Regions from separate parts of the Novosphingobium sp. PP1Y genome, predicted to be linked through region 1. Evidence: riboswitches for the same ligand, from Rfam matches in the RefSeq annotation. Region 1 holds a riboswitch; each other region holds the start of a gene.
What was found. A riboswitch is a leader RNA that binds a small molecule or an ion and turns the genes downstream of it on or off. The one in region 1 is predicted to bind cobalamin.
Positions count from the first base shown of each region.

Region 1 (3,672 bases):
CGATCCGAAGCACGAGACGTAGTCGATCAGGTTGCGGCTGTCGCGGCGAAAGCCGGTGACCGCGAAGTGCAGCGGGCCGTTGCGGTCGCCATACTCGATCCCGGCATCGTAGCTGCGGCTGCGCTCGGGCATCAGCTCGGGATTGCCGTATTCGGAGAACAGCTGATAGAGCGTGGGCACCTTGAAGCCTTCGCCGTAGGAGGCGCGGATGCGCCAGCCCGCCGCCACGGTGACGCTGCCGTTGGCACCGAAGGTCCACTTGTCGCCGAAATTGGAGTGGTCGTCGTAGCGCACGCCCGCGGCCAGGCTGAACAGATTGCCGTAGTAGCCGAGCAGGCCGTGCACGCTCGTCAGTTCCGCGTCGGCGCGAATGCGCGAGCCGTAGAGGAAATCGTCGGACTTGATGTGCGACCATTCATGGGCGCCCCCGAAGTCGAGCCGGACGGCATCGGTGGCGTCGTAGGAGCCACTCAGCTCCGCCCTTTCGCTGCGGCCCTGCGTTTCGGAATTGAACTGGTCCGAGATCGTCGGGTCGTAGTAACGGCGGCGGGTGTCCGAAACCTGATAGCCTGCATCGAGCGTGAGCGCATCGCCGGTCCACGTCAGTCCCGCGCGGCCGCCCAGCTCGCGGGTCTTCTGGTACTCGGGCGTATCGGCGAAAGTGTAATCGGGCGCCGGATAGCCATCGAGGTCGAGCGTGCCATCGGTAAAGCGGCCCACCACGCTGGCGGTAAGGCCCGGCACCAGATCGACGTGGGCACGGCCACCGGCCCGCCACTGCCTGAAGCCGTCGGCCTCGGTACCGGACGCCGCCTGGCTGATGCCATCGGTGCGCATGTAACCGCCGTTGAGGTTGACGCCGTAAGTCTCGCCGGAAAGCCCGGCCGAAACCTGCCCGTCGAAGCTGTCGCGCGCGCCATACTCTGCCGAGCCCTCGACGCCGTTGACGTCGCGGCTGGTGATCGCCAGCACGCCGCCGATGGCTTCCGATCCCCAGACGACCGAGTTCGAGCCGCGCAGCAGTTCGACCCTGCCGACCGGCCCGGTCATCAGGTTGCCGAAATCGAACCCACCGCTGGGCGCGGCAATGTCCGCAACGCGCAGGCCGTCGACCAGCACCAGAAGCTGCTGGGAATTGGCGCCGCGCACGAACAGGCTCGTCGTCCCGCCGATGCTGCCGTTACGGCTGAAGGTCACGCCCGGCAGGCGCTCCAGCACGCGGGCGACGTCCGGCCCCTGGATGGAATCGATCTCCTCGCTGCCGACGACGCTGACGGGCTGCCCCGCCTGATCGACGCGCAGCGCGCTGCCGGTCGCGATCACCGTGATCGCGTCGCCCAGCGGAACGAACGGCGCGACATCGGCCTCATCGGCAAGAGCGGGGGAAACAAGAGCGGGTGTGGACACGGCAAGCGCGGTGCCGAGCAGATACAGATACTTCACGTACAAACCTCCAACCTGAACGAAGCGTCGCTCGTGGCTGAGGCCGCGCCTTCACGGCGCATGACTCGCTGCATTCCGGTCCAACCCGCCCGGCGCGGAACGACCATCACTGGCAGGTCTCCTGGCTCCCGGATCATAGCGCCGCCCCACCTTCCCGGCATCCTTGTGACAAGACACCAGTGGCCAATCGGGACGGAACTCCCCGGTCACAGTTGCGGGGACAGCGCCGGAATCGAACCGGCTTCCCTCTTAGGTCCGGCAAGCCGGACAACCCGTGACGTGGCCGGGCGGATACTGCGGTGTTGCAGGCTTTGCAAGCACGGCCACGCAAGTACCTGCCCGCGCAACCGGTTTGTTTACCGGTTAAGGCTACAAGGCGGCGGTGTGTCGCTTCGGGACGGCGACCACGGAGCGGATGCGCCGGATCGATAGGCGGGTTAGGCGCAGGATGCGCCGACGAGCCACGTTGACGGGGCGCACGTTGAAGTGGCGCACATTGACGGTGCGCACTTTGACGGTGCGCACTTTGACAAGGCGAGCGAAAGGAACCGAGTGACCGAGCCACCTGCCCTGATGGCCCTGATCGGCGAAAGCGAGGCGCGCCCACGCGACTTCGCGGCCCGGTTCGAGCGCGGGCGCAGGAACCGGCATGCGCACCGCGCCCATCTGCAGCGGCGCTGGAGCGTGGCTGCTGCAGGCCTTGCCGCCATCGCCCTGCCCGCCTTCGCCTCACCGGGACACTGGGACCGCTTCACCATCGCCGCTGCCACGGCCGAGGCGCAGACCCCCGAGCCGATGCCCTTCGAGCGCGCCGGATCGAGCTTTCCCGGCTCCGCCTTCTATTACCTCGAACAGGAAGCCGCGCCCCTGAAGGTGGGCGAAGGCATCCATTCCGACGCCGGGGACGCGGCCGCACCGCCCCCTGAAGCCCGCGCCCCTGCCCGCCCGCTCACCATCGATGCCAGCGGCATCGACCGCACCCGCGCGCTGCAGTGCATGACCGCCGCCATATACTATGAAGCCGCAAGCGAGGCCGAAGCCGGCCAGCGTGCGGTTGCGCAGGTCGTGCTCAACCGGGTGGCCCACCCGGCCTATCCCAATACCGTGTGCGGCGTGGTCTACGAAGGATCGGAACGCTCCACCGGCTGCCAGTTCTCGTTCACCTGCGACGGCTCGCTCGCACGCAAACCTTCGCGCTATTTCTGGGACCGGGCGATGCAGGTCGCCCGCGCCGCGCTGTCGGGCTACGTCTATGCCCCGGTCGGCCTGGCGACGCATTACCACACCGTGCAGGTCCATCCCTACTGGGCTGCGAGCCTCGATTACCTCGGCACCATCGGGGCGCATCGCTTCTACAGCTTCCATGGCGCGGCGGGCCGCCCGGGCGCCTTCCGCTTCGCCTACCTGGGCGGCGAACCGGCAGCCGCGCCGCACCCCCGCGACACCGCTTCGCCCACCATGGCGGCGGCAGACACGCTCGATCCGGTGGCGATCCAGCGCCGGTTCGATGCACAAGGGGCAGCGCCGACTGCCGCGGCAAGCCCGATCGAGACAGCCGCCGCCAAGACCGCGCCCGCGCCGATCTATTCCAGCGCCATTCGCGAACGCGGCGGCGAAGCACTCTACCGGGCGCAGAAGCTGCCCGAAACCGGCGACATCAAGCCGCAATACGCCAATAGCGGCCGCTGGATCGCCCAGCCGGGCACCTGACCCGGCGCGATCTGTCTCCTTTCGGGGCACCGTGGGGCCATGGCAAGAATTCGGCAACCATAGGCCATTACAAACACTTAGAGCATCATCGCCATAAGGGTGCCGATCAGAACAACGACACAAAGGGCCCGCCTGACATGACGATCCGCTTCTCCGCTGCCTATGGCGGAAAAAGTCCAGCGATTGTGCGTGCCCTGTGCCCCTCCGCCCCCCTGGGCGCAGTCAACGACAATGGCTGCAGGCCCATTCTCGGCGGCTCCGCCCGCCGCGCCATCGCTGCCTATTCGGAACAGATGCACCTGCCGATGCAGGCGGCGAACGACCAGCGGATGCTGACCGAGGCCCTGCGCCACTTCGCTCGCCACGGCCTCTCGGCCGCTGCCCATGCGCGCGAGAACGCGGAAGCCGCCAAGGCCGCGAGCGACGAGGAAGCGTGCCGCTGGTGGATCTCGATCTGCCGCCAGCTGGACCGCCGCATGGCCGACGCCCTGGCGCGCAAGATCGCCCGCCACGGCTGAT
Region 1 covers NC_015580.1:1,827,602-1,831,273, reverse strand. Annotated here, with positions in the region: gene PP1Y_RS14795 (TonB-dependent siderophore receptor) at 1-1,443, opposite strand, end outside; cobalamin riboswitch at 1,537-1,734, opposite strand; gene PP1Y_RS14790 (cell wall hydrolase) at 1,996-3,153, shown strand; gene PP1Y_RS14785 (hypothetical protein) at 3,291-3,671, shown strand.

Region 2 (3,672 bases), 270 kb from region 1:
GGCACTGCGCGAAAATTCAAGGGCATCGTCGCGCGCGGCGGCTTCCTTGAAGCTGGCCACGCCTGCAAAGATGCGGCCGTCGACTTCGGGAAGCACGACATGCATGGCGAGATCGGCCGGCGACAGACCGCGCGAGGCATCCTGCCAGGCTTGCCGCCCGCTCGTCGCCAGCGCGACCTGGAACACCGGGACACCGGCGCCGTCGAGCGGCGTCGCGCCTTCATCGTCACGCGCGGAAAAAGCGGTCGCATTGATCACCGCCGCGGGCTGCAGCGCCCGCACCCAGCGATCCACCCAGCCGCGAACTTCAGGGGCCTTCAGCGAGGGCACGTAAAGGCCCAGCACATCGAAACCGCGTGCGCGCAAGGCCGCGTGGAGTGCCTCGAAAGGATCGAGATCGGCGGAGCTGAGATAGGATCGATAGAACGTGAGAAGCACGCGCGGGCGGGATGCTGTCAGGGCAAAGGCCGCCGGACAGGCCGTGTCTTCACCTGGAAGCCAGGCCCCGGCAGTCGGCAGCGCCTGAATAGCCCGGACTTCGCAACCCGTCTTGCCGTCCGCCAGCAGGCCGCCCGCTTGCGCGAGCCGTGAAAGAGCTGCCCGCGCCGCAACCGCGCCGCCGATATCGCAAAGGCGGGTCAGTTCGCGCAGCGTGGAAACCGGAACGGTCGAGACGGCATCGAGCCTTTCGTCCTCGCGCCCGTCTGCGGGCAGCACGGCCAGCGCGATCCCGCGCGAACGCGCCAGCGCCTCCACCTGCTGCAGGCCGTAAGTCCAGTAGGGAAGCCCGCCGATGATCCGTACCAGGATCGCCTTCGCACATGCCAGCGTGCGCTCGACATAGGTGTCGACCGACAAGGGATGCGTCAGTGCCGCAAGATTGGCGAGGCGCAGCGAGGGCGGACTGTCCCCCGCATCGCGCGCGCTGCGCCACCCGGCAGCGAAAGCGCCGAGGTCGCTGTCCGAAAACGACAGCACCACGAGATCGGCCGGAGCCTGCCCCAGATCCTGCGGAACGGAGGCTTCCTCGATCCCGTGGGTCTCGCGGAAGATGACGTGCATCGCGGCCTCAGCCCTGCAGCACGGCCCTTATCGCAGCGGGATCGAGGTGATCGTGCTCGGCAATGGCGACCAGCGACGTGAGGCGCGCTTCACCGGGGCGCCAGGGGCGGTCGTAGTGGCTGCGTACCCGCGCGCCGACCGCCTGCACCAGCATGCGCATCGGCTTGCCGGCTACCGCGACATAGCCCTTCACCCGCAGCACCCGGTGATCGCTCGCCAGTGTTTCGATGCGTGCGGTGAGAGCAGCGGGATCGGCGATTTCGCCCAGTTCGATGACGGCGCTGTCGAAATCCTCGTGCTCGTGATCGTCCTCGCCATCGTGGTGCGAGGGACGCGCGGCAATGTCGTCCTCGGCAGCAGCGCCAAGGCCAAGGATCACACGCGGATCGACGACGCCCTCGCTCAGTTCGATGACCGGGACCGGGCGCGGGGCTTCGGCGGCGATGACTTCACGCGCGCGGGCAAGGCCCTCGGCGCCGGCAAGGTCGGCCTTGGTCAGCAGCACCATGTCGGCGCAGGCGAGCTGGTCCTCGAAGACTTCGGACAGCGGCGTCTCGTGATCGATTTCCGGGTCGGCCGCGCGCTGCGCCTCGAGTGCGGCGAGATCGGGTGCGAACCGGCCCTCGGCCACGGCCTCAGCGTCGGCAAGGGCAAGCACCCCGTCGACAGTGATGCGGCTGCGGATCGCGGGCCAGTCGAAAGCCTTGAGCAGCGGCTTGGGCAGCGCGAGACCCGAAGTTTCGATCAGGATGTGATCGGGCCGGGGTTCGAGCGCCAGCAGCTTCTCGACAGTGGGGATGAAGTCGTCGGCGACGGTGCAGCAGATGCAGCCATTGGCCAGTTCGACGACGTTCTCTGCCGGGCAGTCGGGGATGGCGCACGACTTCAGGATATCTCCATCGACGCCCAGCGTGCCGAATTCATTGACGACGACCGCCAGGCGGCGACCGCCGGCATTGCGGATGAGATGGCTGATGAGCGTGGTCTTACCCGCGCCCAGAAAACCGGTGATGATCGTTACAGGGACCTTGGACAGGTCAGGCATCGGCAATTCCCCACGCGCCATGGCGACAACGGCGGGGCTTGCCGGGAGCGAATCCGACCGACGCGCGGCGACGGGCGGGCGCGAAAAGGCACCCGTTACCGCGCGTTCGTGCAGCCCCAGCCGCACAGCTTCGTCGCTCAGACGGAAGAATTACCGTGCCGTGACCATCCCCTGGATCAAGGCAAGAGCGACCGGTGCGCCGGCAGGTCTCCTGGCTTGCGGGTCACTGCTTGATGCACGCCTTCCCGGATCGCCTTGCGGCTTCATCCAGTGGCCGGCCCTTCGCGTGAGGAAGGGAACCGTGTGCATCTCGCTATCCGCTCACAGTTGCAGGGACAGCCGCGGTTTTGGGAAGGAGAGACCTTCCCGCACCGCATTCCCGATTAAGCCCCTTTCGGGGCACCGGCGCGATCATTCGAAGCACAGAATCGATCCGTGCTTCGAAGCGAGGCCCTAGAACAGATCGACCGCCAAGCCAATCGCCTAAGGACCGCTTCTCATGCCGAGATGCGCACTTCGATATCGTCGAAGCGCTTCCAGCGGTAGATCGCGAAGCTGGCGAGCCAGCACAGCACGAAAAGGCCGATGATGCCGAACCCCAGGCTGTTGAAGTTCTCTCCCAGTTCGCCGGCAATATCGAACAGGCCGCCGGTGAGGCCCAGCTTATCGCCGATCAGGGCGACCGTTTCGATCCCGCCGATGACGATGGCGACAAGCGCCGAAATCAGGGTGATGGTGATGTTGTAGTAGAGCTTGCGGATCGGCTTGACGAAAGCCCACTCATAGGCGCCGAGCATGACGACGCCGTCGGCGGTATCGATCAGCGCCATGCCCACGGCGAAAAGCACCGGCAGGACGAGGATCGTGCCGATGGAGAGCCCGTCCGCCGCCTGCCCCGCCGAAAGGCCCAGGATGGCCACTTCGGTCGCGGTGTCGAAACCCAGCCCGAACAGGAAGCCCAGCGGAGCCATGTGCCAGCTGCGGGTGATGAGGCGGAACATCGGCCGGAAAAGGCGCGCCATCAGCCCGCGATTGCCCAGCAGCATGTCGAGGTCTTCCTCCACATAGGCGCCCCCGGCACGGACATGGGCGAAGGTCTTCCACACGTTGCGCAGGATGATCAGGTTCATGGCGGCAATCGAGAACAGGAAGATCGCCGAGATCGAGGTCGCGACGAGACCGCCGACCTGCTTGAGACTTTCGAACTGCGTCAGTGCGCTCGTCGTCAGGGCAATGGCTATGGCCGCGATGGTGACGATGCCGGAATGTCCGATGGCGAACCAGAAGCCGACTGCGATCGGGCGCTGACCGTCCTGCATCAGCTTGCGGGTCACGTTGTCGATGGCCGCGATATGGTCCGCGTCCACGGCATGGCGCAGCCCCAGGCCCCATGCCAGCAGGGCCGTGCCGAGCATGAGCGGCTGATCGTGGAACAGCGAGAAAGCCCAGATCCAGGCGGCGATATTGGCGGCCACGAGCGGGCCGAAAAGCCAGCCTATCCGGCGGCGCAGGTTGGGTCGAACAGAATGCGGCAATTGAGCCATGATGCGAAATCGTCCTCCGGC
Region 2 covers NC_015580.1:2,096,634-2,100,305, reverse strand. Annotated here, with positions in the region: gene cobN (cobaltochelatase subunit CobN) at 1-1,062, opposite strand, end outside; gene cobW (cobalamin biosynthesis protein CobW) at 1,070-2,107, opposite strand; cobalamin riboswitch at 2,291-2,529, opposite strand; gene PP1Y_RS16065 (HoxN/HupN/NixA family nickel/cobalt transporter) at 2,605-3,651, opposite strand.
Region 2: it holds a riboswitch for cobalamin, as region 1 does, so the genes downstream of both, cobW (cobalamin biosynthesis protein CobW) here and PP1Y_RS14795 (TonB-dependent siderophore receptor) in region 1, are expected to answer to the same signal.

Region 3 (3,672 bases), on a different replicon from region 1:
CGATGACGACCCCATTCACGAATTCGCCGAAATCCTTGAACCGCGCCTTCAGGACGGTTCCGTTGGCCTCGATCCCGAAGGCATCGGTCAGCTGCAGCGCCAGCGTCGCTTCGACGCCCTGCGACGTGCGCTTGCCGACCTGCTGCGTGATCAGGCGGTTTTCCGGATCGGGAGTGAGCAGGCGCCGCTTCTCGATATCGAAAAGCGCGATCGAGGCCGAGCCACGTCCCTCGAGAAGACGCTGCTTTACGCCCACCTCGAACTGCCTCGCGGGTGAGAGCCCGAAGTCTTTCTGTACATTGGACGTGGTGACGAGCGTGCTGATCGGGTCGGTGCCCACCGTGAAGGAGCCATAGAGCGCGGTATCGACCGTCGGATTCAGCACTACGCCGAAACGGCCCGAGGTACTGTGGTAGTTGCGCCGAAAGCCGTTCACCGGAATCCGTGCGTCGATACGCTGCAGGTCGTACCAGTCCTGCCGGAAACCGCCCACCAGCGATACAGATTCGTTCAGCTTGAGCCGGTCTTCCATGAACACCGAGTGCTGCGTGGTCAAGGTGCGGAAGCCCAGGGTCGTGGGCACCGCGGTGATAAAGCCGCCGGGCTCAAAGTCGAATGGATCGACGATGGAACTGCCGCCGTAAGGCGAGTTGTTGAGATGGCGGAATTTGACGCGGTTAAGATCGAAGCCGACCAGCAGGGTGTTCTCAACGCCGCCGCCCAGCGGCGTGCGGACAGTAAGATCCCCGCGATCGCCGATCTGATCCTGTCGGTGCATGATGTTGAGATAGTCACCGCGCGTCACCAGCCCGGTGGCGGCGGAGAAACGATAGCTCTCGGCATTGAGCCAGTCACGGTTCGAACTGAGGTAGTAGACCGAGTTGCGCAGCGAAATCGCGTCCGACGCATGCCACTCGGCCGTCAGTCGCGTCCAGCTGTCACGGAAATGGTCTTTGCTGCCCGCGATGTTGAAATTGATGAAACGAAAGCGCTTGTCGAACTTGCCCTCGTTCAGCGGCGCGCCGAAATAGGGCAGCATATCGACGTCGCCATAGTCGGAGGCGAGCGTGAAGCTTAGCGTCGGGCTGGCATCCCAGCGCAGTGCACCGGAAATGGCGAGGTTGCGGTTGTCGCTATTGCGAGCGAGCCAGCCATCGGAACGAGTGGAACTGGCGGCCAGACGATAGGACAGGCCCCCGCCGATCGGGCCGGCCGCATCGCCGGCGATTTGTATCGCATTGTCCGAACCATAGGCCACGCGCGCACGCGCCACGGTGCGGTCGGTCACCGGCTTTTTCATGATGACATTGATCGCTCCCCCGATCGCGCCTTCGCCCGAAATGACCGAACTCGGCCCGCGCAGCACGTCGATGCGATCGACCGTCCAAGGATCTACCGGGAAGGTCAGCGTACCCGAGGCCACGAAGAGGCGCGTGCCGTCCACCAGCAGTTGCACCGAGCCCTGCCCGGAGAACCCGCGCGCCGCCATTGCCGTGTTACCGTTGCCCGGTGTGCCCTGAAAAGTCAGGCCGGTGGCACGGCTGACCGCCTCCTGGATGGACTGATCGCCCCTCGCCCGAATCGCGTCGCCGTCGAGCACTTCGACGCTGGCCGGTGTCTCAAACACCGTCAGGCCCAGTCGGCTGCCGCTGCTTCTGGTATCGAGGCTGGTCTCTGCCCGCAGCCCTGTCACCAGGATGGTGTTTGCGGAATCGGCCTCGTCGGCGAGCGCGGCCGAAGAAAGCATGGGGAAGGAAAATACGGCAATACCGCGCGCTGCGCACAGCACAAACTTGGAAGTCGTCATGTAAAAACTTAACCCTGTCCGGCGTCATCGACGTCTGGCGAGGGCGTCCGCGCGAACGGTCGACCCGCGCAACGGCACGACGCCCCGGGCGCCGCCGCTTGGGTCGATGCGGCCCTCGCCGCACATGCGTCGCTCAGACGGATTTCACCGTGCCTCGGCCATCCCCTGGACCAGGGCAAGAGCGACCGGACGCTGGCAGGTCTCCTGGCTTGCGGGTCATCGCGCGATGCACGGCCTTCCCAGGCCCCGCAGAAATTTGCGTCCGGCCCAGTGGCTGCGGCAGAGCCTGTTGGCCCGCCGCGAATGTGCATCGCACTCGCCGCTTACAGTTGCAGGGACAGCCTCGGATTCGAGGGGCAGGCCCCTCTCACCGCGTTCCCTTTTAAGCTCCCTTTCGGGGGCACCAACGCGATCATTGCCTCCCTGAATTTGAGAGGCAGGAGCGCTCTATTCGAGGCAATCAACCTTGGCAAGAGGAACTAAAGCCCTGTTCTCGCGCGGCAAAAAATGCAGGAATGGCAGTTCCCTACCCCTTGTCGGTCGATCAGGCGCCGAATTTCTCACGCCATCGACTGTCCGACCAGGCTTCGTATCTGTGTACCTAACCCGGGAACATTCGCTCGTCTGCAGGTTGACGCAGAAGCGGCCCGGGCAAAGTCAAAGCACGTGGAGCCGCTCTACGTTCCCGTTGGGCGGTACCATGTCGACCAGTCGGTCATGCTCGGCAAGGATGCGTTCGATTTCCTGGCGCTTGTCAAAGACGAGCTTGGCAACGCCGGCAGTCATCCCGCCTTCGTCACCGACGCGGCCGAGCACTGCAGCAAGGTCCTTGAGGGTAGCCTCTTCGAGACCGGCGTGGAGACCACCTTTTGAATCACGAAATGCAACGCACTGACTGGCCATATTCGCCTCCAGTAGCTGGATCACAGCAACGCTAGTGCGGGGCGGATTGTTGCCGGAATGGCGGTCCCCGCGTCCGCGAACATGCGCCGATCTTCGCCGCCCGACAATTGGAAAGGTGAGCTTCCGGCCGGCACAGGGCACATTTGCCACCGTCTTGGTGGCTTCTGACGTCGCGCACTTTGAAGCTCGATTCGCTTCAGCTCAGTTCGAACGCCATGCTATGAAGGCCGGGCTTCGATGACGGAGGTTCGCATGCGGATTCGCCTTGCTCTTGTTGCACTCTCGATCTTTGTCGCCTCGCCGGTCCTGGCCCAATCTACTCTCACTCCGAAAGATCGCGCTGCCGCGTTTCGTGCGGCCGGTTTCAAGTTCGCGGCCGGTAAGTGGTCAGCCTGCGGCGATCCGGGAACGCCCAGCTACTCGCCGGGGCAAATTGAGTCCGTCCGCGACCTTAATGGAGATGGCCGCCCCGAAGCCGTGATCACCGAGGGCGGCACTTATTGCTTCGGCATGACGGGCACCGGTTACACAATCGTGAGCAAACAGGCCGACGGTACCTGGAAGAACATAACCGGCGGCACCGGCATTCCGAATTTCCTGGCAACGAAGGGTGTCGGGGGCTGGCCTGATATCGAGATCGATGGTCCGGGTTTCTGCTTCCCGGTCGAGCGCTGGAACGGCAAGGCCTACGTGCTCAATCGGCATCAATACGATGGCAAGGCATGTCGACCGCAGATGTAGGTTTGCGGTTGATCGCCGGATAAAGAAGACCCGGCACAATGGCCGGGTCTTCCGGGGTCTGGTCGAGTCAGCCCGGGAACGGGGGCTCCGAAGAATGCCACCGGGAAGACTCGCATCAGCGTATGCAACAGGCTGAAGGACTTTGCTACTTGCGCAAGACCAACCAGACCGAGAATCCGATCAACGCGAACAGGCCGATCAGGAACAGCATTGCCATGACC
Region 3 covers NC_015579.1:142,933-146,604, reverse strand. Annotated here, with positions in the region: gene PP1Y_RS00935 (TonB-dependent siderophore receptor) at 1-1,807, opposite strand, end outside; cobalamin riboswitch at 1,984-2,230, opposite strand; gene PP1Y_RS25075 (hypothetical protein) at 2,465-2,710, opposite strand; gene PP1Y_RS00920 (hypothetical protein) at 2,963-3,451, shown strand.
Region 3: it holds a riboswitch for cobalamin, as region 1 does, so the genes downstream of both, PP1Y_RS00935 (TonB-dependent siderophore receptor) here and PP1Y_RS14795 (TonB-dependent siderophore receptor) in region 1, are expected to answer to the same signal.

Region 4 (3,672 bases), 950 kb from region 1:
CAGTGCGGCAAGGCCGACGGACAGGAAAAGGCGGCGCAATAGGGTTCTCCGCGGGGTAGCTTCAATCGATCTTGTCGCGGCGATGGCCCCTTCAGTCAGGGACTCGCGCGATCGCCGGGACGGAACCTAACAGTTCCGTCCGGCAGGTATAGGGCCTTGCGGCGAGGACATTTCTGCTTGCAGTGCGCTGCCGTTGGCTAGAGGTCGATCCCCGGCTGCGCCTTGATGCCATTGCGGAAAGCGTGCTTCTCGTCACCGATCCTGCTCACCGTGTCGGCCAGTTCGATGAATTCGGCATGGGCCGCGCGCCCGGTGATTACCACGTGCTGCATCTCCGGCCGGTTCCTGATCGCAGGAAGGACTTCTTCCAGCGTGAGGTAGCCGTAATTGATGAGGTACGTCAGTTCATCGAGCACGACGAGCGAGATCTCAGGATCGGCCAGCGCGGCCTTTGCCTTGGTCCACCCGGCCTGCGCAGCGGCAATGTCGCGCTGGCGGTTCTGGGTTTCCCAGGTGAAGCCCTCGCCGCAGTTCTCCCAGGTGACGCCCGGCTGCACGGAAAGGAAAGCGCGTTCGCCCACGTCGACCTTGCTCTTGATGAACTGGAATACCGCCGCCGTGCGCCCGTAGCCCAGCGTGCGAGCCACCATGCCGAAGGCGCTGGAGGACTTGCCCTTGCCGTTTCCTGTAAGAACGAGCACCAGCCCCTTGTCGATCCTGGCTGCAGCAATGCGCGCATCGACTACGGACTTGAGCTTGCGGGTCCGTTCCTTGTGGCGGCGGTCTTCTTCGGCGAGATTTTCGGTATCGGTCATAGCGGTTTGGCCTCTCTCGGGGGTGGCATGCGGCGGGGCGAAGGAGAGTCCGGCAAGTTTGGCATTCACTCGGGTTTCCTCTTCGACGCACGCACGATTGTCGTTTGCCAAGGGATTGCCCGCAGGATGCGAGGCCCTCGTCCGCCCGGTTCATCCCGCCCGCGCGAAGGAACGACGGTAGCGGGCCGGTTTCCTGACTTTCCGGATCGCCGCGCCTTTCGCCGCCTTCTCGAACAGGGTGTGCCCGTTCAATGGCATAGTGGCGATGCGCTCACCGGTCACAGTTGCGGGAGCAGTGCCGCAGATGCAGCGAAGACGTCGCTGCCCGGACTTCCCGATTAAGCCCTTGCGGGCACCCGTTACGGCCCCGCGGATAGGCCAGGGCAAGTCTGCCTGCAAGCATATTGCGCTTGCGAAGGGCACGACTGCGCGATACTTGCCGGGCTGCGACAGGTTCCCCGCAAGGGGATCAAAAGGGAATTCGGGTGCAAGTCCCGGGCTGCCCCTGCAACTGTAAGCGGCGAGCCATCCGGCCATTTCGCCATTGGGACCCAAAGCCGGTCCTGAGAAGGCGGCCGGAGCGGCGCTGACCCGTGAGCCAGGAGACCTGCCTGCCGCAGTCGTTCTTCATCCGGGCAGGGCGCACCGGGTGTTCGAGGGCCCCGTTATGGCGGGGTCACCCCTCGCGCAACGACAGTCATCGTCTCGCCGGTTGGGATTCCGGTGGGGCTGGAGCCGTTTGCAAGGAGGGAGCGCCGCCATGCTCTTGATGTCATTTTGTCGTCCGCGCTCGGGAGCGTTACGCTGATGCTGCGTGCAGTCGACGCAAACGCCTCGGTTGTGGTCTGCTCGACCTGTCGCCATTCCGAAACCGAACGTGAGGACGAACACGGCGAGCGCGGCGGTGCGCGGTTGGCCTCCGTGATGCGCGAGGTGCAGGCAGGCGATCCAGCGCTGGCCGCCGTTAGCGTTCAGGAAATGCCGTGCCTGTTCGCCTGCAAGCGTTTCTGCACCGTGCATATCCGGGCGCCCGGCAAGATGGGATATGTCTTGGGAGACTTCGCCCCTGACCGTGAGGCCGCGCACGCGATTCTCAGCTATGCTGCGCAACATGCCGAAAGCGAAGAGGGCGTCGTCCCCTATCGCAACTGGCCGCAGGGCGTGAAGGGGCACTTCATCACCCGCACCCCGCCAGAAGGCTTCTTGTGCACATGATCCGGTTCGAAAGCCGCGAAGCCTTTGCCGCAGCGCTCCTGGATCTGCCCGAGGCCAACAAGGTCGCGCAGGCCGCCGCACAGTTGCGCCAGGACGCCTTGACCAAGCCGCTGGGCTCGCTCGGTCGACTGGAAGACATCGCGATTTTCATGGCCTCGTGGCAGGGGAGGGAACGACCGGTGCTGGAGCGCATCCGTGCGGCGATCTTCGCCGGCAACCACGGTGTCGCCGCAAGGGCGGTCAGTGCCTATCCGCCCGAAGTGACCGCGCAGATGGTCGCCAACTTCGCGGCGGGCGGGGCGGCTATCAATGCCCTGGCCGGCGCTTGCGGTGCAGAACTGGTCATCGTGCCGATCGAGCTGGACCGTCCGACGGCGGACTTCGTCGAACAGCCTGCCATGAGCGAGGAAGATTGCCTGGCCGCGCTCAATACGGGGGCTGCGGTCGTCGAAGAGGGGTTGGACCTGCTTTTCGTGGGCGAAATGGGGATAGGAAACACCACACCCGCAGCCGCTCTGTGTGCGCAGGCCTGCAATGGCAAAGCTGCCGAGTGGGTCGGTGCCGGAACGGGTCTCGACAGGGACGGTATCGCCTACAAACAGTCCGTCGTCGCACAGGCCCTGTCCTTTCACGGTGCCCGCTGCACCGATGCTTTCGAAACCTTGCGCCGATTGGGAGGGCGCGAGATTGCTGCAATGGCCGGGGCCATTCTTGCTGCCCGGATCAAGCGCATTCCGGTGCTGCTCGACGGGTTCATCGTCTGCGCCTCCATAGCGCCGCTGGTGGTCGATCAGCCGCGTTTCGCAGCGCACTGCCTTGCCGCTCACTGCTCCATGGAAGCAGCCCATGCCAGGTTGCTGGACTGGCTTGGCCTTGCCCCCCTGCTGCAACTGGGGATGCGGCTGGGCGAGGGCACCGGTGCAGCGGTGGCGGCGCAGCTTGTGCGCTCGGCAATTGCTGCGCACAACGGCATGGCGACATTCGCCGAAGCCAGGGTCGCAGGCGTTGTATGACGAGCTTCATGCTGCACCTCATGCGGCACGGAGCTCCGCAGCGACCCGGCCTGATGCTCGGCCACCTCGACGAGCCGCCGCTGGCTTGCGGCATTACCGCCTGCCTTGAACGTGCTCGCGCTGTTGCCTGCAAGCAGGTTCGCTGTTCGGACCTTGCCCGCTCATGGCTTCCGGCTCGGGAGATATCGGCGCAGCGCGGTCTCGCAGCACAAATCGACCCGCGCTGGCGTGAACTTGATTTCGGTGCGTGGGACGGACAGCCTCCGCAGCAAGTGCACGGTGACGCGCTTGCCCGGTTCTGGGACGATCCGGATGCCTATCCTCCGCCGCAAGGCGAGACATGGTCGGCTCTCGTCTCTCGCGTGGGAGAAGCACTGGCGGATATCCGCGATAATTGCCTCGTGGTGGCCCATGGCGGCTCGATCCGTGCTGCGGTCTCCTGCCTCACCGGGCTCGATCATCGCGGCGTCTGGGCATTCGACCTGCCATACGGCGCGTTGCTCAGCCTGCGGGTATGGCCGGGAAGCAAGAGTGCTGGGCAGATCATATCGCTTGAGACGACCGCGCCATGATCCGCCGCTTCGTTCTCGCCATGCAGTTCACCACGCGCGTGCCCCTGCCGAACGTGA
Region 4 covers NC_015580.1:2,782,482-2,786,153, reverse strand. Annotated here, with positions in the region: gene ggt (gamma-glutamyltransferase) at 1-39, opposite strand, end outside; gene cobO (cob(I)yrinic acid a,c-diamide adenosyltransferase) at 198-815, opposite strand; cobalamin riboswitch at 981-1,190, opposite strand; cobalamin riboswitch at 1,250-1,445, shown strand; gene PP1Y_RS19170 (DUF1636 domain-containing protein) at 1,623-2,030, shown strand; gene cobT (nicotinate-nucleotide--dimethylbenzimidazole phosphoribosyltransferase) at 2,027-3,043, shown strand; gene PP1Y_RS19160 (histidine phosphatase family protein) at 3,040-3,615, shown strand; gene cobS (adenosylcobinamide-GDP ribazoletransferase) at 3,615-3,672, shown strand, end outside.
Region 4: it holds a riboswitch for cobalamin, as region 1 does, so the genes downstream of both, PP1Y_RS19170 (DUF1636 domain-containing protein) here and PP1Y_RS14795 (TonB-dependent siderophore receptor) in region 1, are expected to answer to the same signal.